One region of the Carnobacterium sp. AT7 genome, then DNA from elsewhere that is predicted to be linked to it. Evidence: predicted binding sites of a transcription regulator. Region 1 holds the regulator's gene; each other region holds the start of a gene.
What was found. Region 1 encodes CtsR, which represses protease genes until heat stress. Its sites were predicted from a motif close to TTGGTCAAAAAAGGTCAAANA; they were not measured.

Region 1 (7,149 bases):
TTATGTTAAGTGGAAAAGGATGTGGAGTTGCTTAGACAACTAGGATGTTGGCTCAGAAGCAGCCATCATTTAAAGAGTGCGTAATAGCTCACTAGTCGAGTGACCCTGCGCCGAAAATTTACCGGGGCTAAACATAACACCGAAGCTGTGGATAGAACCATTGGTTCTATGGTAGGAGAGCGTTCTAAGGGCGTTGAAGCTAGATCGTGAGGACTAGTGGAGCGCTTAGAAGTGAGAATGCCGGTATGAGTAGCGAAAGACGGGTGAGAATCCCGTCCACCGAATGACTAAGGTTTCCTGGGGAAGGCTCGTCCTCCCAGGGTTAGTCGGGACCTAAGTCGAGGCCGAATGGCGTAGACGATGGACAACAGGTTGAGATTCCTGTACCAGTTTGTTTTGTTTGAACAATGGAGGGACACAGTAGGCTAAGGAATACGCGCTGTTGGATATGCGCGTCCAAGCAACAAGTTTTGAAGTGAGTCAAATGCTTGCTTCTTTAAGAACAAGTTGTGATGGGGAGGGAAATTAAGTACCGAAGTTCCCGATGTCACACTGTCAAGAAAAGCTTCTAGTTAGAAACAAACTGCCCGTACCGCAAACCGACACAGGTAGTCGAGGAGAGAATCCTAAGGTGTGCGAGAGAACTCTCGTTAAGGAACTCGGCAAAATGACCCCGTAACTTCGGGAGAAGGGGTGCTGACCAATTGGTCAGCCGCAGTGAATAGGCCCAGGCGACTGTTTATCAAAAACACAGGTCTCTGCAAAATCGTAAGATGACGTATAGGGGCTGACGCCTGCCCGGTGCTGGAAGGTTAAGAGGATGGGTTAGCTCTCGGGCGAAGCTCAGAATTGAAGCCCCAGTAAACGGCGGCCGTAACTATAACGGTCCTAAGGTAGCGAAATTCCTTGTCGGGTAAGTTCCGACCCGCACGAAAGGCGTAACGATCTGGGCACTGTCTCAACGAGAGACTCGGTGAAATTATAGTACCTGTGAAGATGCAGGTTACCCGCGACAGGACGGAAAGACCCCATGGAGCTTTACTGCAGTTTGATATTGAGTGTTTGTACAGCTTGTACAGGATAGGTAGGAGCCAATGAAGCCAGGACGCCAGTCTTGGTGGAGGCGTTGGTGGGATACTACCCTTGCTGTATGACCACTCTAACCCACAGCCCTTATCGGGCTGGGAGACAGTGTCTGACGGGCAGTTTGACTGGGGCGGTCGCCTCCTAAAGTGTAACGGAGGCGCCCAAAGGTTCCCTCAGAATGGTTGGAAATCATTCGCAGAGTGTAAAGGCATAAGGGAGCTTGACTGCGAGACCTACAAGTCGAGCAGGGACGAAAGTCGGGCTTAGTGATCCGGTGGTTCCGCATGGAAGGGCCATCGCTCAACGGATAAAAGCTACCCTGGGGATAACAGGCTTATCTCCCCCAAGAGTCCACATCGACGGGGAGGTTTGGCACCTCGATGTCGGCTCATCGCATCCTGGGGCTGTAGTCGGTCCCAAGGGTTGGGCTGTTCGCCCATTAAAGCGGTACGCGAGCTGGGTTCAGAACGTCGTGAGACAGTTCGGTCCCTATCCGTCGCGGGCGTAGGAAATTTGAGAGGAGCTGTCCTTAGTACGAGAGGACCGGGATGGACACACCTCTGGTGTACCAGTTGTTCTGCCAAGGGCATTGCTGGGTAGCTATGTGTGGACGGGATAAACGCTGAAAGCATCTAAGCGTGAAGCCCCCCTCAAGATGAGATTTCCCATCACGTAAGTGAGTAAGACCCCTGAGAGATGATCAGGTAGATAGGTTGGAAGTGGAAGTCTAGCGATAGATGGAGCGGACCAATACTAATCGGTCGAGGACTTAACCAAATTTTTTAAACGGTGTAAGACGGTTTCAGAACGAAAAACGATTTTTAACTTATCCAGTTTTGAGAGAACAACGTTCTCTTGATTGAAATTGTGTGGTGATGATGGCAAGAAGGTCACACCTGTTCCCATGCCGAACACAGAAGTTAAGCTTCTTAGCGCCGATGGTAGTGAAGGGTTTCCCTTTGTGAGAGTAGGACGTTGCCACGCAGATTCAATTTTTTTATCATATGGAGGTTTAGCTCAGCTGGGAGAGCATCTGCCTTACAAGCAGAGGGTCGGCGGTTCGATCCCGTCAACCTCCACCATGAGTCATTAGCTCAGTTGGTAGAGCATCTGACTTTTAATCAGAGGGTCGCAGGTTCGAATCCTGCATGACTCATAACTAATCATTCAACCATGTTTAGTTATGCCATGTTTTTTTGCGGGTGTGGCGGAATTGGCAGACGCACTAGATTTAGGATCTAGCGTTGAAAGACGTGGGGGTTCAAGTCCCTTCACCCGCACCATTTTTTATTTGAATGATTAGTGAAGTACCACTTTAGCCGGCTTAGCTCAGTTGGTAGAGCATCTGATTTGTAATCAGAGGGTCGAGGGTTCAACTCCTTTAGCCGGCATTTTTTTTTGCGAAAGTAGTTCAGTGGTAGAACATCACCTTGCCAAGGTGGGGGTCGCGGGTTCGAATCCCGTCTTTCGCTTACTAGGTTGACTAGTAAGCTCATTCGTAAGAATGAAAACTGTTCTAAAGCCGGGGTGGCGGAACAGGTAGACGCACAGGACTTAAAATCCTGCGGTGAGTGATCACCGTGCCGGTTCGATTCCGGCCCTCGGCACCATTTGCACCCATAGCTCAATTGGATAGAGTACTTGACTACGAATCAAGGGGTTAGAGGTTCAAGTCCTCTTGGGTGCATTTTTCTTTTTAAAGAAAGAATGAAAAGTCAGTGAACGGGAAGTAGCTCAGCTTGGTAGAGCACTTGGTTTGGGACCAAGGGGTCGCAGGTTCGAATCCTGTCTTCCCGATAAATAATTCATAAAAGGTAGTTTCTCTAGTCTAAGAGAAATTACCTTTTATTTGTCTTTCAATAATTATGTAGGTTCTTCGTCAAATTGTGCGGATAGAGACTTGGCATCGTCTTAATCCTAAAGTCTAATAATGGTTAAAAGTTCGAATGGGAATGAATGATTTAGCAGAGGGATTGTGAGCAACTGTAGTGCTAATAAAAGCTGCTGTAATGAACAAACAAAGTATTTAATGGATCGTACTCTTTCAAGGGCGATTAAGGCTGGGTGGTCTTAAATAGGTCATGTATTATAGGTGGAAAAGAAATAATGCTATTACATGAATCTGCTATGAATATGAAGACTACAGTTGTAGGTCAGTTATTGGTTTACAAAGACATTTTGTTCTATAAATGACTGATTTGAAAATTTCTTCTTTATTTATCGTTAAATAGTGGCAGTTTAGAGGCTATTTTAAATGAAAATGAGTAGAGTTGCTTTTCAAATCCGTTTATTTCTCGTATAATGAAAGTCAGGATTAGTCAAGAATGCTTTCTGGTTCTCACTAGGAGTATCCTCCGTTATTAAGTTAGTTTATGTTAGTGATAGACTAATTAATTAAGTCCAGTGTTGGGATGATAAGAAAAGGAGTGTTACTAAAAAAACACCATTGCAATGTAGAGTAAATAAAGCTATTATCTGTATCATACATTAAAATGTTTTAGTAACAGGTAACCCATGCATAATCAAAACATGTCGGATATCATTGAAGCGTATTTAAAAAAAGTTTTAGGTCAAGATGAACAAGTCGAAATTAGGCGTAGTGAAATGGCAGATCGATTTAAGTGTGTTCCTTCCCAAATAAATTATGTTATAAACACTCGCTTTACTGTACAGCAAGGTTATTTGGTTGAAAGTAAACGTGGTGGTGGCGGGTATATCCGTATTATTAAAGTTAAGTTGTTAGATGAAGCTGAAATGTTGGATATGATGATTGATATTATTGGAAATAAAATTACGCAAAAGAATGCTTATTCTATTGTAGAGAGATTATTTGAAACTGAGATGTTGACTAAGCGAGAGGCCAATATCATGTTATCTGTTATGGACAAATCACTTTTAAACGCTAATGGCATAAATGAGAATGAATTAAGAGCTAAATTATTGGTAGCATTTTTAAATAATTTAAAATACGAATAAAGAATAAAATCGGAGGCGAAATATAGATGGATGAATTATTTTCTGAAAAAGCAAGAATGGTTTTAATCATGGCGCAAGAAGAAGCAAAAGGATTTCGTCACCATTCTGTAGGAACTGAGCATATTCTTCTAGGATTAATTATGGAACAAGAAGGAATTGCTGGAAAAACGTTACGACAATTTTCTGTGACTGAAATGGATGTTCGAGAAGAAATCGAGCATTTTACGGGTTATGGAACAATGAAATATCTTTCTAAAAATGCCATTCTTCCGTATTCGCCAAGAGCTAAACAAGCTATTACATTTGCTACAGATGAAGCAAGACGTATGGGCTCAGTATTTGTGGGTACAGAACACTTGTTGTTAGGATTATTGCGTGAAGAAGACATATTATCTTCTAAGATTTTAAGCAATTTGGATATCGATTTAAATAAAGCGCGTCAAATCGTATTGAAAAAAATTGGTTTGAGTGATATAACGAATGGCAAAGGTAGAAAAGCAAAACCAGCTTCCAAACAAGTTATTGGTACACCCACTTTAGATTCTCTAGCACGTGATTTAACTTCTGTGGCTAGAGAAAAAAAATTAGATCCAGTAGTTGGTCGCCATAAAGAGATTCAACGCATTATTCAAGTCTTGAGTCGTAGAACAAAAAATAATCCTGTGTTGGTAGGAGAACCCGGTGTTGGTAAAACAGCCATTGCAGAAGGATTAGCCCAAAAAATTATTGATGGTGAAGTTCCGACAGCATTAGCAAATAAACGTTTAATGATGCTCGATATGGGATCATTAGTGGCAGGAACAAAATACCGTGGTGAATTTGAAGAACGAATGAAAAAAATTATAGATGAAATTTATCAAGATGGTGAAGTAATCTTATTCATAGATGAACTGCATACGTTAATTGGTGCTGGTGGAGCAGAAGGTGCCATTGATGCATCTAATATCTTAAAACCTGCATTAGCACGTGGTGAATTGCAAACTATAGGAGCAACAACATTAGATGAATACCAAAAATATATTGAAAAAGATGCAGCATTAGAAAGAAGATTTTCACCAATCCATGTTGATCCTCCTTCAGAAGAAGAAACAGAAGAAATATTATTGGGATTGCGTTCTAGATATGAAGAACATCATGGCGTTAAAATTACGGATGAAGCTGTCCATGCTGCAGTGAAGCTTTCATCACGGTACATCACATCAAGACAGTTGCCAGATAAAGCTATCGATTTAATCGATGAATCTGCTTCTAAAGTACGACTGGATGTTTCAAGCAAACCATCTCCAGTTGCGGCTGCAATTGCAGAATTGGAAGATTTGATACAAAGTAAAGAAGAAGCTATACAGTCACAAGATTTTGAGAAAGCAGCTAGAATTCGTATAAAAGAAATGAAACAACGCAAAAAAATTGAAAACTTGCTACAAAAAAAAGAAGGAAAAGCTTCTTCAAACTCACTCCAAGTAACGGAAAGAGATATCGCTGAAGTTGTATCTTTATGGACAAGTATTCCAGTTCAACAAATGGAACAAAAAGAATCCGATCGATTAATGAATTTAGAAAAAATATTGCATAAACGAGTAATCGGGCAAGAGCAAGCCGTTGGGTCAGTTTCTAGAGCAATCAGACGTTCTAGAAGTGGGTTAAAAGATCCAAATCGACCAATTGGTTCATTCATGTTCTTAGGGCCTACAGGTGTTGGTAAAACAGAATTAGCTAAAGCACTTGCTGAAGCTATGTTTGGTAATGAAGAAGCACTAGTTCGGGTCGATATGTCTGAATTTATGGAAAAATATAGCACGAGTCGTTTAATTGGTTCACCTCCTGGATATGTTGGATATGATGAAGGTGGTCAACTAACTGAAAAAATTCGTCAAAAACCGTACTCTGTTATTCTTTTTGATGAAGTTGAAAAGGCTCATCCAGATGTATTTAATATTTTATTACAAGTTCTTGATGATGGACATTTAACAGATTCAAAAGGCCGAAAAGTTGATTTTAAAAATACGGTTATGATCATGACATCTAACTTAGGAGCAACAGCTTTGAGAGATGAGAAATCTGTTGGATTTGGTACAGCAAACAGTAAAAAAGATCATTCAGCAATGGAAAAACGTATTATGGAAGAATTGAAAAAAACATTTAAACCAGAGTTTATTAACCGTATTGATGATTCTATCGTATTCCATTCACTGGAAAAACCAGAATTAACACAAATTGTAAAATTGATGGCACAAACGGTTGTTAAACGATTGAAAGACATGGATATCGACGTTAAAATCACACAATCAGCGATTGATGTAATTGCTAAAGCTGGCTATGATCCTGAATATGGCGCACGACCAATTCGTCGCGCACTTCAAAAAGAAATTGAAGATCGATTGAGTGAAGAATTGCTAAGTGGTCGGGTCAAGATAGGCGATCAAGTAACAATTGGTGCTACAAAAGGAACCATCCGCATTACTGTAAAAGACGTAAAAAAAGTAGAAAAAAAAACGCTGACTACAACTGAAAATAGTTGATTCCACTGATTAAACACAAAAAACGTCTAGCATCTAATAAAGAGATGCTAGACGTTTTTATTCGTATTTAAAATTTCTTTCTGCTATGATAATAAGAAAGAAATAGATGAAGGGAAAGTGAATCAATATGAAAAATTCAACTAAAGCTTTATTAATAGGTTTTGGAACGGTCTTTGCAGTAGGAGCGATTGTTGTTTCTTCTTCAAACATGGCAATGGAAAAAATTGAGTCAAAAATTAATCGTAAAAGAGCAAGGTATTTTGTAAAAGAAAAATTAAAAGGCAACGAAAATGCAATGAGTGTTGTTGATGATTTATCTGATATAGAAGTAGCTAATCTATTAAGTGTTGTAGATAAAGTTTCAGATTTGAGAGGCAGTGTAAGTTCTTACGGCGAACATTTCAAAGAAACTACAAATGATTTTAAAGATGCTTTTATGGATAAAAAACATGATTTGAAACACGAACTAAAACATCATAAAAAAGAGATGAAACATAAATTAAGAAAATAAATCTGTTTACGACCACTAGTAAGCAAATAAAAATGAGCTACCGTTAAATTTTTAACG
Region 2 (7,149 bases), on a different contig from region 1:
GTTGCTAGCATTCTGTTAGTTTTGCCGATCTTCAGAGATCCAGGAGCTGATATTTCTTTTATTGATTTGATTTTTACAGCAGTGAGTACTGTTAGTGTAACGGGATTAGCAACTATAAATTTAGGAGAAACGTTTAACGTTGCTGGTATTATTCTTTTACAGTGTTTATTTATGTTAGGAAGTTTAGGTGTGATGATGATATCCACTTCTTTTATGCTTATCAGAAGAAAAAAGGTTTCGTTAAAGCAACGACAACTCATCATGACAGATATGAATCAGCCAAAATTAAGTGGTACTGTTCGATTAATACGCACGACCATCCTCATTATTCTTGGTTTTGAATTTGTGGGTGGAGTGATTCTGAGCACATATTTTTATATATTTTCCGACTGGCCTTTAAAAGAAGTTTTATTTCATGGGTTTTTTACAAGCTTTTCAGCAGTGGCCAATGTGGGTGTAGACCTTACCGGACAAATGTTGATTCCTTTTCATAACGATTATTTTGTTCAACTAATTATTATGCTTTTAATCGTTGTAGGAGGGATTGGTTTTCCAGTATTATTAGAAGTTAAAGATTTTTTGCAATACCGTAGAACCAAAAAAGTCCTTCCATTTCGGTTTTCATTGTTTAGTAAAATCACCGTTTCTTCCTTTTTTATTTTATTATTCGGGGGAGCACTTTGTATTTGGCTTTTAGAGTATAATCAATTTTTTAAAGGGATGACTTTTACTGAGAGTGCCTTTTATTCTTTTTTCTATTCGGTTACAACGAGAAATGCAGGACTAATGACAACCTCGCTCGGTAATTTTAGTGAAGGGACATTGTTACTATTTTCTATCTTAATGTTTATCGGAGCAAGTCCTAGTTCTGTAGGTGGAGGAATACGAACAACAACATTAGCTATTGTCGTTGTTTACTTAATTTCTTTTATTAGGGGACACGATCAAGTCGCTTTATTTAGACGGAGAATTGGTCGAGATGATGTTCAAAAATCGATTGCTGTTTTCATATTATCTATGACGTTATGCATGATTAGTATACTGGTCTTGAGTGTCAGTGAATCGCACGAACTAATTACTTTGATTGTAGAAGTGACCTCTGCATTTGGGACAACAGGATTGTCGTTAGGCATAACACCAACACTAACAGTGTTAGGAAAACTAATTATTATTATTTTAATGTTTGTAGGAAGAATAGGAATGTTGTACATGGTGATGTTGTTAGTTCCAAAACATAAAGAAGATAAGAATTATCATTATCCGACTGAAAAAATTATTATAGGCTAACTTGTTTTAAAGGTTGTCTAATCAGTAGTCTATTCAAAAAAGCAGCTCGCAATCATAATGATTGCGAGCTGCTTTTTTTAGGTTAAAATTAGTTCGTTAAAAAGCTAATCTTTAGCATCTGATTCTTCAACTGATTCAGAAGTGGATTCTGCTAAGATAACCTCTTTTGCTTCTACAACAATCAATCCTTCATGATCAGTTTTTGCAATTAATTCTTTTACAGAAGGGTAATCAAGATAGAAGTCAGCGATACGATCTTCTATTTGTTCTTGAATGACACGACGTAAAGGACGAGCACCCAATTTTGGATCGTACCCTAATTCAGCTAATTTTTCTTTAGCAGATTGCGTTACTTCGATAGTGATGCCTTGATTTTCAAGCATATCATTTACATCTTTTATCAATAAATCAACGATAAACAATAAGTTTTCTTTTGTAAGAGAATTGAATTCAACAATTCCGTCAAAACGATTAATAAATTCTGGCTTAAAGTAATCTGTTAAGTGATTTAATACAGAATTTTGAGTACCAGAAGTGGTTGCGCCAAAGCCTACGCTTGCTTCTACTGTTCCTGTACCCGCATTGCTTGTCATAATGATAATTGTATCTTTAAAGCTGACAGTACGACCTTGAGCATCCGTTAATCTACCATCATCTAGAATTTGTAAAAACATATGAAGCACATCAGGATGAGCTTTTTCAATTTCATCTAATAAAATAATGCTGTAAGGATTGTGGCGTACTTTTTCGGTCAGTTGACCCGCTTCGTCATAACCGACATATCCAGGAGGAGAACCGATTAATTTAGAAACACTGTGTTTTTCCATATACTCACTCATATCAAAACGAATATAAGCTTCTTTGTTTCCAAATAGTTCCAGTGCTAGTTGTTTAGCTAATTCAGTTTTTCCGACACCGGTAGGACCAACGAAAAGGAAAGAACCAATTGGGCGGCTTTTATTATTAAAACCAATCCGGCTTCTGCGAATAGCTCTAGAAACTTTATCGATTGCTTCGTCTTGTCCAATAACATGTTTTTTAAGATCATGACCTAGATTACGCAACTGTTCTTGTTCTTTTTCTTTTAATTCACCTACTGGAATGTTAGTTTTTCTTTCAATAATTTCAATCATATCTTTTTCGGTTACGATAGGCTCATCTGAATCTGGGCTTTGTTGATCTCTCATATCAGAGAATTTTTTAGCTTGATCACGGTAAAAAGCCGCTTTTTCATAATCTTCTTGTTGTAAAGCGGCCTGTTTTTGTTGAGCAGCTTCTGCAATTTTATCTTCTATTTGTTTCGGATCCACTACTTGTATGGTTAAGTTTTTCTTAGAACCCGTTTCATCTAACAAATCGATTGCTTTGTCAGGTAGAAAGCGGTCTTGAATGTAACGATTCGATAAAGTTACAGCACTTGTAATTGCTTCATCAGTATAATGAACATGATGATAATCTTCATATTTCTTTTGAAGACCTTTGAGAATAGTAATCGTTTCGTCTACAGAAGGTTCACTAACTCGAACGGGTTGCATCCGGCGTTCTAAAGCAGCATCTTTTTCAATTGTACGATATTCTCTTAAGGTTGTTGCTCCAACCATTTGCAATTCACCACGAGCGAGTGCTGGCTTAAGCATATTGCCTGCATCCATACTGCCTTCTGCACTTCCGGCTCCAACAATTTCGTGAACTTCGTCAATAAATAAAATAATTTGTGGATTTTTCTTTAATTCATCCATCAATTGTTGCATGCGTTCTTCAAATTGACCACGAATGCCTGTACCTTGAACTAAAGAAGCAACATCTAATCGAATAACATCTTTGCCTAATAGTTTTTGCGGTACATCTCCGTCTACAATTTTTTGGGCTAAACCTTCTACAACAGCTGTTTTACCAACACCAGGTTCACCTGTTAAGACAGGATTATTTTTAGTGCGGCGATTTAAAATCTCAATTACGCGTTCAATTTCTTTGTCTCGTCCGATAACAGGATCTATCGCACCAGTCCGTGCTAATTCTGTTAAATTTGTTCCAAACTCGCCTAAAAGTCCAGGCTTCTTATTAATAGGTGGTTGTCCGCCAGCTCCATTTTGAGTAGGAGGGGTATTAGAGTTACTTTGTTGGTTATTATTATTTTGAGCATTTTGCATAGAACGGAAAAATTGATCTAAATTGCCAAAACCAAAAGGGTCTTGCGGTGTGCGGTTGTTTTTGATTTCGCCTCGGTTTTGACTATCTTTAATAAGTTGATAACAGTTTTGACAAACATCTAATTGACCTTTTTGGCCATTCATATTGGTATATAAATGGATAGTTGCTTCACGTTGATTGCAATTTTGACAGAACATTTTAACACAACCTTTCATTTAATAGGTTAGTAAAGTAGGTACAGTTAAGTCTTAGTTGACCATTACTGACCTTTCTGGTTACTATTATACACTGACCTATTTTGACATTCAAGTAATTGATACTATTTTTTTTTGCTTTTTTAGCTCAAATTATTTATGATTGAATTTGTAAACTAATAGTAAAGGAAGGTTTAATTATGACCAAAGAAGAATTACAAAATCAACTAAAAGAACTGATCCAAGGAACTATAGATAGCCTAATGATTGAAAAAAAAGATTTTATGACGTTTCGAGAAATTTGGATTAATCATGAAGAGAAAGAATCTATCGTTGGTGAGGCTTTGCATAACGGAAATATTATTTATCGGTATAGGTCAAAGTAAAAAGTTGTAGAGGCAATTTGGAGAAAATAGTTGTTTAAATAGTAAAAAAATGGTAGTCTTATAAGTTGTAAGGGCTGTATCGAATGTTTTTGCTGGAAAGAATGTAATTGACAGTTTAAACTGGATGTAGTTCTCAAAAATAATATATATTAAAGGGGATTTTTAATTATGGAAAAACGCGAATTTCACGTAATAGCTGAAACAGGTATCCATGCACGTCCAGCAACATTGCTAGTACAAACAGCAAGCAAATATAGCTCAGATATTAACTTAGAATATAAAGGTAAATCTGTTAACTTAAAATCAATCATGGGCGTTATGTCTCTAGGTGTTGGCCAAGGTGCTGATGTTGTTATTTCTGCTGACGGTTCTGATGAAGCTGAAGCTCTTGCTGGAATCGAAGAAACAATGAAGAAAGAAGGCTTGGCTGAATAATGGTTGAAAAATTAAATGGGATCGCAGCAAGTGACGGTATTGCAGTAGCAAGAGCTTACTTACTAACTGAACCCGATTTAACTTTCAACAAAATTTCAGTTGAGAACTCTGACTCAGAGATTGACCGGTTAAAATCGGCATTAAAAGAGGCATCAAAAGAACTTGAGATTATTCGAACTAAAGCAGCTCAATCTTTAGGAGAAGAAGAAGCTCAAGTTTTTGATGCGCATTTAATGGTTTTATCTGACCCAGAATTAATCGGGAGCATTGAAAGCTCTATTAATGATAACAAAATCAATGCAGAGAGTGCATTGAAAGAAGTAACAGATATGTTTATCGGTATGTTTGAAGCCATGGAAGACAATCCTTACATGCGTGAACGTGCTTCTGATATCAAGGATGTTACTAAACGAGTGTTGAGTCACTTATTAGGTGTCAAACTTCCTAATCCTTCAATGATTGATGAAGAAGTAATTGTAGTTGCACATGACTTAACACCAAGTGATACAGCTCAATTAAATCGTGAATTTGTAAAAGCCTTTGTTACTGACATTGGTGGACGCACTTCACATTCAGCTATTATGGCTCGTTCGTTAGAAATTCCTGCAATCGTAGGAACGAAAGATATTACTTCTTTAGTTAAAGAAGGAGATCTTATCATCATTGATGGTTTAGAAGGCGATGTAATCGTTCATCCTGAAGCATCTGATGTTGAAACTTATGAAACAAAAGCGCAAGCTTTTGCAGATCAAAAAGCTGAGTGGGACAAATTGAAAAATGAAAAAACAATAACTGCAGATGGCAAGCATATCGAACTAGCTGCAAATATTGGTACTCCTAAAGATTTAGTAGGAGTAAAAAACAACGGTGGAGAAGCTGTTGGACTATACCGTACAGAATTCCTTTATATGGACTCTCCTGATTTTCCTTCTGAGGAAGATCAATTTAAAGCTTATAAAGAAGTTTTAGAAGGTATGGAAGGTAAAGCTGTTGTTGTTCGTACAATGGATATTGGCGGAGACAAAGAATTGCCTTACCTAACATTGCCACATGAAATGAATCCATTCTTAGGATACCGTGCAATTCGTATTTGTTTAGCACAACCGGATATGTTTAGAACACAATTACGTGCATTATTACGTGCGTCTGTTTTTGGACAATTACGTATTATGTTCCCAATGATTGCAACTTTACAAGAGTTCCGTCAAGCTAAAGGAATGCTTATGGAAGAAAAAGCAAAATTAGTAAGTGAAGGCGTGGAAGTTTCAGAAAATATCGAAGTTGGTATTATGATTGAAATCCCTGCTGCTGCTGTTATTGCAGATAAATTTGCTAAAGAAGTTGATTTCTTCAGTATTGGTACTAATGACTTGATTCAATATACAATGGCTGCTGACCGCATGAACGAACGCGTTTCTTACCTTTACCAACCATATAACCCATCAATTTTACGTTTAATTAAAAATGTAATTGATGCTTCTCATAAAGAAGGAAAATGGACTGGCATGTGTGGAGAAATGGCTGGAGATCAAACGGCTGTACCGCTTCTTGTAGGATTAGGATTAGACGAATTTTCTATGAGTGCTTCAAGTATTCTTAAAACACGTAGTCTAATGAAACGTTTGGATACAAAACAAATGGCTGAATTAGCTGATAAAGCAATCAATGATTGTGATACTGCTGATGAAGTTGCAGAACTTGTTAAAACGTATACTAAATAAAAACAAAGAGACGCAAGAATCAATTGATTCTTGTGTTTTTTTTAGCGAGTTTTTTATTAAATAAATGCGTTCTATTTGCAAGAACTGATATACTAGAGGTATGTTGAACATAAGGAGAGGATATTAATGAAAAAAACTATTGGATTTATTGGAACTGGGGTAATGGGTTCTTCAATCGTAAAACATTTGTTAACAGCTGACTATTCAGTTACAGTATACAATCGCACAAAAAGTAAGGCTGACGAATTGATTCGTTTAGGAGCAAAATGGGCAGACTCACCAGCTGAAGTAACTGAAAGTAGCGATATTGTATTTACAATAGTAGGGTACCCAAAAGATGTTGAAGAAAGCTACTTTGGTGAAAATGGTATTTTTAAAACTGCTACTGAAAAACACATCTTAGTGGATATGACAACTAGTACACCAACATTAGCTAAAAAACTGTACGATGAAGGAAAAGAAAGAGGGATTGAAGTTCTAGATGCACCAGTTTCTGGAGGAGACTTAGGAGCTAAAAATGGAACGTTGACTGTTATGGTCGGTGGAGAAGAACGTACTTTTGATAAAGTAAAACCTGTTTTTGAATTATTTGCTGCTAAAGTAAACCTGCAAGGGAAAGCTGGTAGCGGGCAACATACAAAAATGGCTAATCAAATCATGATTGCTGGAACGATGATGGGAATGGCAGAATTATTGGTATATGCCAAAGCGGCGAATTTAAATCTTGAAAAAGTATTAGATACCGTTGGCGGAGGTAGTGCTCAAAACTGGTCTTTATCAAATTATGCACCAAGAATCCTTAAAGAAGATTATACAGCAGGCTTTTTTGTAAAACATTTTATCAAAGATTTGAAAATTGCATTAGATGAAGCTGAAAAACTTTCTGTAGATTTACCATCTACACGTTTAGCCAAACAATTATATGAAGAGCTGGCACAAAATGGTTTTGAAAACGATGGAACGCAAGCGATCATT
Region 3 (7,149 bases), on a different contig from region 1:
TTTTGTATTTTTAGTTTGGGATGAAGGTGTGACCTAAAGTCCCGTTATGAGAGGATCGATTATTAAAAATGAAAGAAAATTTTTGGCAAGATTTGCCACGTCCGTTTTTTATATTGGCACCGATGGAAGATGTTACGGATGTTGTTTTTCGACATGTAGTCAGTGAAGCAGCTAGACCGGATGTATTCTTTACCGAATTTACAAATACCGTTAGTTATTGTCATCCAGATGGACGCGATAGTGTACGTGGGCGTTTAACTTTCACTGAAGATGAACAACCACTAGTAGCTCATATATGGGGAGACGAACCAAAATACTTCCGACAAATGAGTATTGGCATGGCAGAAGAAGGTTTTAAAGGAATCGATATCAATATGGGTTGTCCGGTACCAAATGTAGCTGGAAAAGGAAAAGGCAGTGGCCTTATTCGTCGTTCAGAAGTAGCTGCTGAGTTAATTCAAGCAGCAAAAGCAGGCGGCTTGCCGGTAAGTGTTAAGACGCGCCTTGGATATACAAATATCGAGGAATGGCGTGATTGGTTGACACATATTTTTGAACAAGATATTGCGAATCTTTCTATCCATTTGCGGACAAGAAAAGAAATGAGTAAAGGTGCTGCTCATTGGGAAATGATTTCAGAAGTTAAAAAATTACGAGATGAAATTGCACCGCAAACGCTGTTGACAATTAACGGAGATATTCCAGACCGCGAAACGGGATTGAAGTTGGTTGAGGAATATGGTGTAGATGGAGTTATGATTGGGAGAGGTATCTTCCAAAATCCTTATGCATTTGAAAAAGAACCGAGAGAACATAGCAGTAAAGAGCTGTTGGAACTTTTTAGATTGCATTTAGATCTTTTTGATAAATATACAGTTGATGAACCACGCTCATTTAGACCTCTTCGTCGCTTCTTTAAGATATACGTCCGAGGTATTCGCGGAGCGAGTGATTTAAGAGTGCAGTTAATGGAATCAGAGACAACGAATGAAGCACGAATCTTACTTGATGAATTCGAAGAAAACAACAAGGATATTCTGGGCGAATAGCAAAAGCTGTTCTATTCATTTAAATTTTTTGAATTATTTTTTGTGTTATACTTGTTTTATCAATCGGTAAATTAAGGATTAATAAAGACCGTTTAGTTGGAAAAAACAACGAACAAAAAAATTGACCTTTATTGACCAATGAAGTAAAATACAAGTAGTAACTTAATAAGTAGATAAATTATTTACACAATAAAGAAATGTATATTTGAGGAGGAAGCAAAATTATGAACTTAATCCCTACAGTAATCGAACAGTCATCAAGAGGTGAACGTGCTTATGATATCTATTCTCGTCTTTTAAAAGACCGTATTATTATGTTAAGTGGTCCAGTAGACGATGATTTAGCAAATGCTGTAATCGCTCAGCTTTTATTTTTAGACGCACAAGATTCTGAAAAAGATATTTATATTTACATCAATTCTCCAGGTGGAAGTGTAACAGCTGGATTAGCTATTTTTGATACAATGAACTTTATTAAAGCAGATGTACAAACGATAGCAATGGGAATGGCTGCTTCAATGGGAAGTTTCTTATTAACAGCTGGTACTAAAGGCAAACGTTATGCTTTGCCAAATGCTGAAATCATGATTCACCAACCATCAGGCGGATCACAAGGACAAGCGACAGAAATCGAAATTGCTGCTCGTCATATTTTGAAAACACGTGAGCGTTTAAATAAAATTTTGTCAGAACGTACAGGTCAACCAATTGAAGTTATCCAACGTGATACAGATCGTGATAACTACATGTCTGCAGAAGATGCAAAAGCATATGGTTTGATTGACGAAATTATGGAAAACAACTCATCTTTAAGCTAATAAACTGAGTAGAAATGAAAAAGGGACTGAGAAATCAGTCTCTTTTTTTGTTTGGAATTTTATGTAGATGAATCAATAGCATCTACCAAACACCTTATTATTTCTTTAGTAGAAAAGAAATAATAAGGCTAAAACGTTTAATCGCATTAAAATTAGCGGTATAATAAATTTAGTTAGTAAAATAAAGGAGGTTTTAAATTAATGGACATAAGTACGATTAAAGCAGAAAAAGTAAATACAACCATTGGAATTAAAATTGGAAGCGAGGACGCTCCCGTTAAAGTAATTGAATTTATTAATTTGAAATGTCCGTATTGCAAAATGTGGTATGAAGACTCAAAAGACTTATTAGCAGAGTACGTTTCAGCAGGGAAAGTCCAACGAGTCATTAAACATTTTGATAAAGAAAAGCCAAGTTTGAAAAAAGGAAATGTTCTTCATCGTTATTTAGATTATACCAATCCCGAAAAAGCGCTTGAAGAAATAGATTATTTTTTCGCACATCAGGATGAATGGGGAAATCTAGGAGATTTTGATGCAATTGCAGAGTATGCCGAAGAAAAAAGAGGACTATCTTTACAATCAAATGAAATGGCAGCCCAAGGCATTGTAGAAGAAGCCAATGAAGCAAAAGTTGTATTTGTTCCTACCGTCTTTATTGAAAAAGAAATCTTTGATGAACACATTACACCACAAGAACTTAAAGATTTGATTGAAGCACGTATTTAATTAAATAAAAGTGCAAAGATCAAATTACTTATATAGTAGTTAATGTAAGATTTAGAAACATAATAGTTGAAATTTAAGGAGTTAACTGGTACAATCATTGATGTGAGAGATGGTAATAGTGTTAATTTAAATGCTATTGAAGAATGATAAGAAAACAGCAACAGGAAACTGATAGTTTGTTTTTCATTTCGTATCTCTTGTTTTTTTAAGTAACAAGGGTCGCCGAACGACTAACGCGGTCACAAAGCGTCCAACGTGGAAAGAGGTCGCTTATGCAAAATGTATTATCAGTTGTTGAAGAAGTCATTCCAGATATCATGTATACACTTCAAAATCGTTACCACATTTTGCGCAATGTCTTTTTAATGGGTCCAGTCGGCAGAAGAGTTTTAGCTGATCGTATGGGAATTACAGAACGTGTTCTTCGTACAGAATCAGAAGGATTAAAGAAGCAAGGATTAATAAAAACTTCAAAAATGGGAATGGAATTGACTGAAAAAGGCGAATCCATTTATCACCAATTAGATCAATTAATGGGTCAACTATTGGGGATGAAAGAGAAAGAAAAACAACTTGCATCTTATTTGGAGATTGAACATTGTGTGATCATTTCAGGTAACGTAGATGAACAGGTTAAACTGCGTGAGGAAATAGGTCATGCTACATTAGAAGCTCTAGATTTTTTACTCCCAGAAGGAAACAATATTGTTGCTGTAATGGGCGGTACAACTATGGCAGAAGTAGCAAATCAAATGAATGAAACTCTCTCGAGAAAAAGAAAGTTGATTTTTGTTCCAGCTAGAGGCGGTTTAGGCGAATCGGTGGATATTCAAGCGAATTCCATTAGCGCTTTAATGGCACAAAAAACTGGTGGCGAAAATCGGGTTCTCTATGTTCCAGAACAAGTAAGTGAAGAAACATATAAACCACTTTTACAAGAACCTGGTATAAAAAAGACCCTTAAAATGGTCGATGATGCCAATTGTGTTTTATATGGCATAGGAGAAGCTATGCATATGGCAGAACGCAGAGGGATGAACGAAGAAGTTCTAGCTCTGATTAAAAATAAAGCTGCAGTTGGGGAAGCCTTTGGAGAATTTTACAATCAGTCTGGTGAAGTGGTTTATAAAATACCACGCATTGGGATGCAATCAAATAACTTAGCAAATATTGCTAGTGTGATTGCGATAGCTGGCGGTAAATCTAAAGCAGAAGCAATTGAAGCTCATATGAAAAACGCACCTCGCCATACGTGGCTCATCACAGATGAGGGTGCTGCTAACGAGATTTTAACAGGGATAACCCTTTAAAATAAATATATTGTACGATTCCTAAAGGAGGAAATCTATTTATGACAGTTAAAGTAGGTATTAACGGTTTTGGACGTATTGGTCGTCTTGCATTCCGTCGTATTCAAGAATTAGAAGGTATTGAAGTGGTAGCAGTTAACGACTTAACAGATCCAAAAATGCTAGCTCACTTATTAAAATATGATACAACACAAGGACGTTTCAACGGTGACGTTGAAGTTAAAGATGGCGCATTTACTGTTAACGGTAAAGACATCAAAGTTTTAAGTAACCGTAACCCAGAAGAACTTCCATGGGGAGAACTTGGAGTTGAAATCGTATTAGAATGTACTGGTTTCTTCACTACTCAAGAAGCTGCTGAATTACACATTAAAGCAGGAGCTAAAAAAGTTGTTATCTCTGCACCAGCAACTGGTAACATGAAAACAATCGTTTACAATGTAAACCACGAAACTCTTGACGGTTCTGAAACAGTTATCTCAGGTGCTTCATGTACTACTAACTGTTTAGCTCCTATGGCTCAAGTACTAAATGACAAATTTGGTATTGAATTAGGATTAATGACTACAATCCACGCTTACACAGGTGACCAAAATACATTAGATGCTCCACATCCAAAAGGCGACTTCCGTCGTGCTCGTGCTGCAGCAGCTAACATTATCCCTAATACAACTGGTGCTGCTAAAGCAATCGGTGAAGTATTACCAGAATTAAAAGGTAAATTAGATGGAGCTGCACAACGTGTTCCAGTTGCAGCAGGTTCATTAACTGAATTACAAACTGTATTAAAAACTAAAGTAACTGCTGAAGAAGTAGATGCAGCAATGAAAGCAGCAGCTAACGAATCTTACGGATATACTGAAGATGCAATCGTTTCTTCTGATATCTTAGGAATGTCATTCGGTTCATTATACGATGCAACTCAAACTAAAGTTATCACTGTTGGTGACAAACAAATCGTTAAAACTGTTGCTTGGTATGATAACGAAATGTCATACACTTCACAATTAATTCGTACTTTAGAATACTTTGCTAAATTAGGTTAATCTTTAAAGAGAAACTTAAATTAGGATAGAAAATAATAAAAGCGGGGAGGCAGCGCGCTTCCTCGCTTTTATTTTTTCAAAGATTAGTATTTACACATAATTGCTCGATACAGGAGGAATCTTTAATGGTGAAAAAAGTTGTAACTGATTTAGACTTAAAAGGTAAAAAAGTTTTAGTACGTGCAGACTTTAATGTTCCAATGAAAGACGGCGTTATTACTAATGACAACCGTATTCAAGCAGCATTACCAACTATTCAATATGTTATTGAACAAGGTGGGAAAGTTATTTTATTCTCTCACTTAGGTAAAGTAAAAACTGAAGAAGATAAAGCAGGCAAAAGTTTACGTCCAGTCGCTGAACGTTTAAGCGAATTATTAGGAAAAGACGTTACATTTGTACCTGAAACACGTGGCGAAAAATTAGAAAGTGCTATCGAAGGCTTAAATGCTGGAGATGTATTAGTATTTGAAAACACACGTTTTGAAGATATTGATGGTAAAAAAGAAAGCAAAAATGATCCTGAACTTGGCAAATACTGGGCAAGCTTAGGCGACGTTTTCGTTAATGATGCATTTGGTACGGCTCACCGTGCACATGCTTCTAACGTAGGAGTTGCTTCAAATCTTGAATCAGCTGCTGGTTTCTTAATGGATAAAGAAATCAAATTTATCGGTGGCGCTGTTGATGAACCTAAACGTCCGTTTGTGGCTATTTTAGGTGGAGCAAAAGTTAGTGATAAAATTGGTGTTATTGAAAACCTATTAAGTAAAGCAGATAAAGTTCTTATCGGAGGCGGAATGACTTACACTTTCTACGCTGCTAAAGGCATTGAAATTGGTAAATCATTAGTTGAAGAAGATAAAATTGAGTTAGCTAGAACATTGATTGAAAAAGGCGGAGACAAATTAGTCTTACCAATTGATTCTGTTACTTCTCCAGAATTCAGCAATGACACACCAACTGAAATTCATGATGGTGCTGTACCAGCTAATCAAATGGGTCTTGATATTGGACCAAAAACAATTGAATTATTCACTAAAGAATTACAAGGTGCTAAAACAGTTGTATGGAACGGACCAATGGGTGTTTTTGAAATGTCTAACTTTGCTCAAGGTACAGTTGGAGTCTGTGAAGCAATTGCTAACTTAACAGATGCAACGACTATCATTGGTGGTGGAGACTCTGCAGCTGCAGCAATGCAATTAGGTTTTGCAGATCAATTCACACACATTTCTACAGGTGGCGGAGCGTCATTAGAATACCTTGAAGGTAAAGAACTTCCAGGCGTAGCATCTATTTCAGATAAATAAGTTAGTTCAATTAGAGAAAGGAAGTTAATTATGCGTAAACCAATTATTGCTGGTAACTGGAAAATGAACAAAACAGCTGCTGAAGCTGCTGCGTTTGTTGAAGCAGTTAAAACAAAAATCCCTTCTTCTGAACAAGTAGATTCAGTTGTTGGAGCTCCTGCTTTATTTTTACAATCATTAGTTAAAGCATCAGAAGGAACAGAATTGAAAATTGCGGCTCAAAACAGCCACTTTGAAGCATCTGGAGCATTTACAGGCGAAATTAGCCCTGTAGCTTTAGGAGACTTAGGAGTTGATTACGTAATCATTGGTCACTCTGAACGTCGTGAATTCTTCCACGAAACAAATGAAGAAATCAATAAAAAAGCACATGCTATTTTCAAAAATGGTATGGTTCCAATTATTTGCTGTGGCGAAACGTTAGAACAACGTGAAGCTGGAGAAACAAATGAATGGGTAAGTGGTCAAGTTAAAGCTGCAATCGCTGGTTTAACAGATGGTCAAGTAGCTGAATCAGTTATTGCATACGAGCCAATCTGGGCAATCGGAACTGGTAAATCTTCAACATCTAAAGATGCAAACGACACTTGTGCTGTTATCCGTCAAACGATTGCAAAAGAAGTTTCTCAAGATGCTGCTGATGCGGTACGTATTCAATACGGCGGTAGTGTAAAACCTGAAAATATTGCTGAATACATGGCTGAATCAGATATTGATGGAGCTTTAGTAGGAGGAGCAAGTTTAGAAGCAGAATCGTTCTTAGCATTATTGGAGGCTGTTAAATAATGACAAAAGCACCAGTAGCTATTATCATTCTTGATGGATTAGGATGGCGTCATGAAGTTATGGGTAATGCCGTAGCTCAAGCTAAAAAACCAAATTTT

Region 2: the regulator CtsR is predicted to act here: its motif matches at 3,688-3,708, upstream of CAT7_RS05830 (ATP-dependent Clp protease ATP-binding subunit).
Region 3: the regulator CtsR is predicted to act here: its motif matches at 1,168-1,188, upstream of clpP (ATP-dependent Clp endopeptidase proteolytic subunit ClpP).

The regions. Positions count from the first base shown of each region.
Region 1 covers NZ_ABHH01000043.1:2,747-9,895, reverse strand. The annotation lists rRNA gene CAT7_RS11130 (23S ribosomal RNA) at 1-1,863, shown strand, start outside; rRNA gene rrf (5S ribosomal RNA) at 1,955-2,070, shown strand; tRNA gene CAT7_RS11120 (tRNA-Val) at 2,093-2,168, shown strand; tRNA gene CAT7_RS11115 (tRNA-Lys) at 2,170-2,242, shown strand; tRNA gene CAT7_RS11110 (tRNA-Leu) at 2,285-2,369, shown strand; tRNA gene CAT7_RS11105 (tRNA-Thr) at 2,405-2,477, shown strand; tRNA gene CAT7_RS11100 (tRNA-Gly) at 2,487-2,558, shown strand; tRNA gene CAT7_RS11095 (tRNA-Leu) at 2,608-2,696, shown strand; tRNA gene CAT7_RS11090 (tRNA-Arg) at 2,700-2,773, shown strand; tRNA gene CAT7_RS11085 (tRNA-Pro) at 2,810-2,883, shown strand; gene CAT7_RS11080 (CtsR family transcriptional regulator) at 3,601-4,062, shown strand; gene CAT7_RS11075 (ATP-dependent Clp protease ATP-binding subunit) at 4,089-6,581, shown strand; gene CAT7_RS11070 (hypothetical protein) at 6,709-7,092, shown strand.
Region 2 covers NZ_ABHH01000011.1:35,541-42,689, reverse strand. The annotation lists gene CAT7_RS05835 (TrkH family potassium uptake protein) at 1-1,287, shown strand, start outside; gene CAT7_RS05830 (ATP-dependent Clp protease ATP-binding subunit) at 1,392-3,635, opposite strand; gene CAT7_RS05825 (hypothetical protein) at 3,833-4,018, shown strand; gene CAT7_RS05820 (phosphocarrier protein HPr) at 4,187-4,453, shown strand; gene ptsP (phosphoenolpyruvate--protein phosphotransferase) at 4,453-6,174, shown strand; gene CAT7_RS05810 (NAD(P)-dependent oxidoreductase) at 6,301-7,149, shown strand, end outside.
Region 3 covers NZ_ABHH01000003.1:112,977-120,125, reverse strand. The annotation lists gene CAT7_RS02100 (tRNA dihydrouridine synthase) at 69-1,049, shown strand; gene clpP (ATP-dependent Clp endopeptidase proteolytic subunit ClpP) at 1,274-1,867, shown strand; gene CAT7_RS02090 (DsbA family protein) at 2,069-2,596, shown strand; gene CAT7_RS02085 (sugar-binding transcriptional regulator) at 2,869-3,906, shown strand; gene gap (type I glyceraldehyde-3-phosphate dehydrogenase) at 3,948-4,952, shown strand; gene CAT7_RS02075 (phosphoglycerate kinase) at 5,078-6,265, shown strand; gene tpiA (triose-phosphate isomerase) at 6,296-7,051, shown strand; gene gpmI (2,3-bisphosphoglycerate-independent phosphoglycerate mutase) at 7,051-7,149, shown strand, end outside.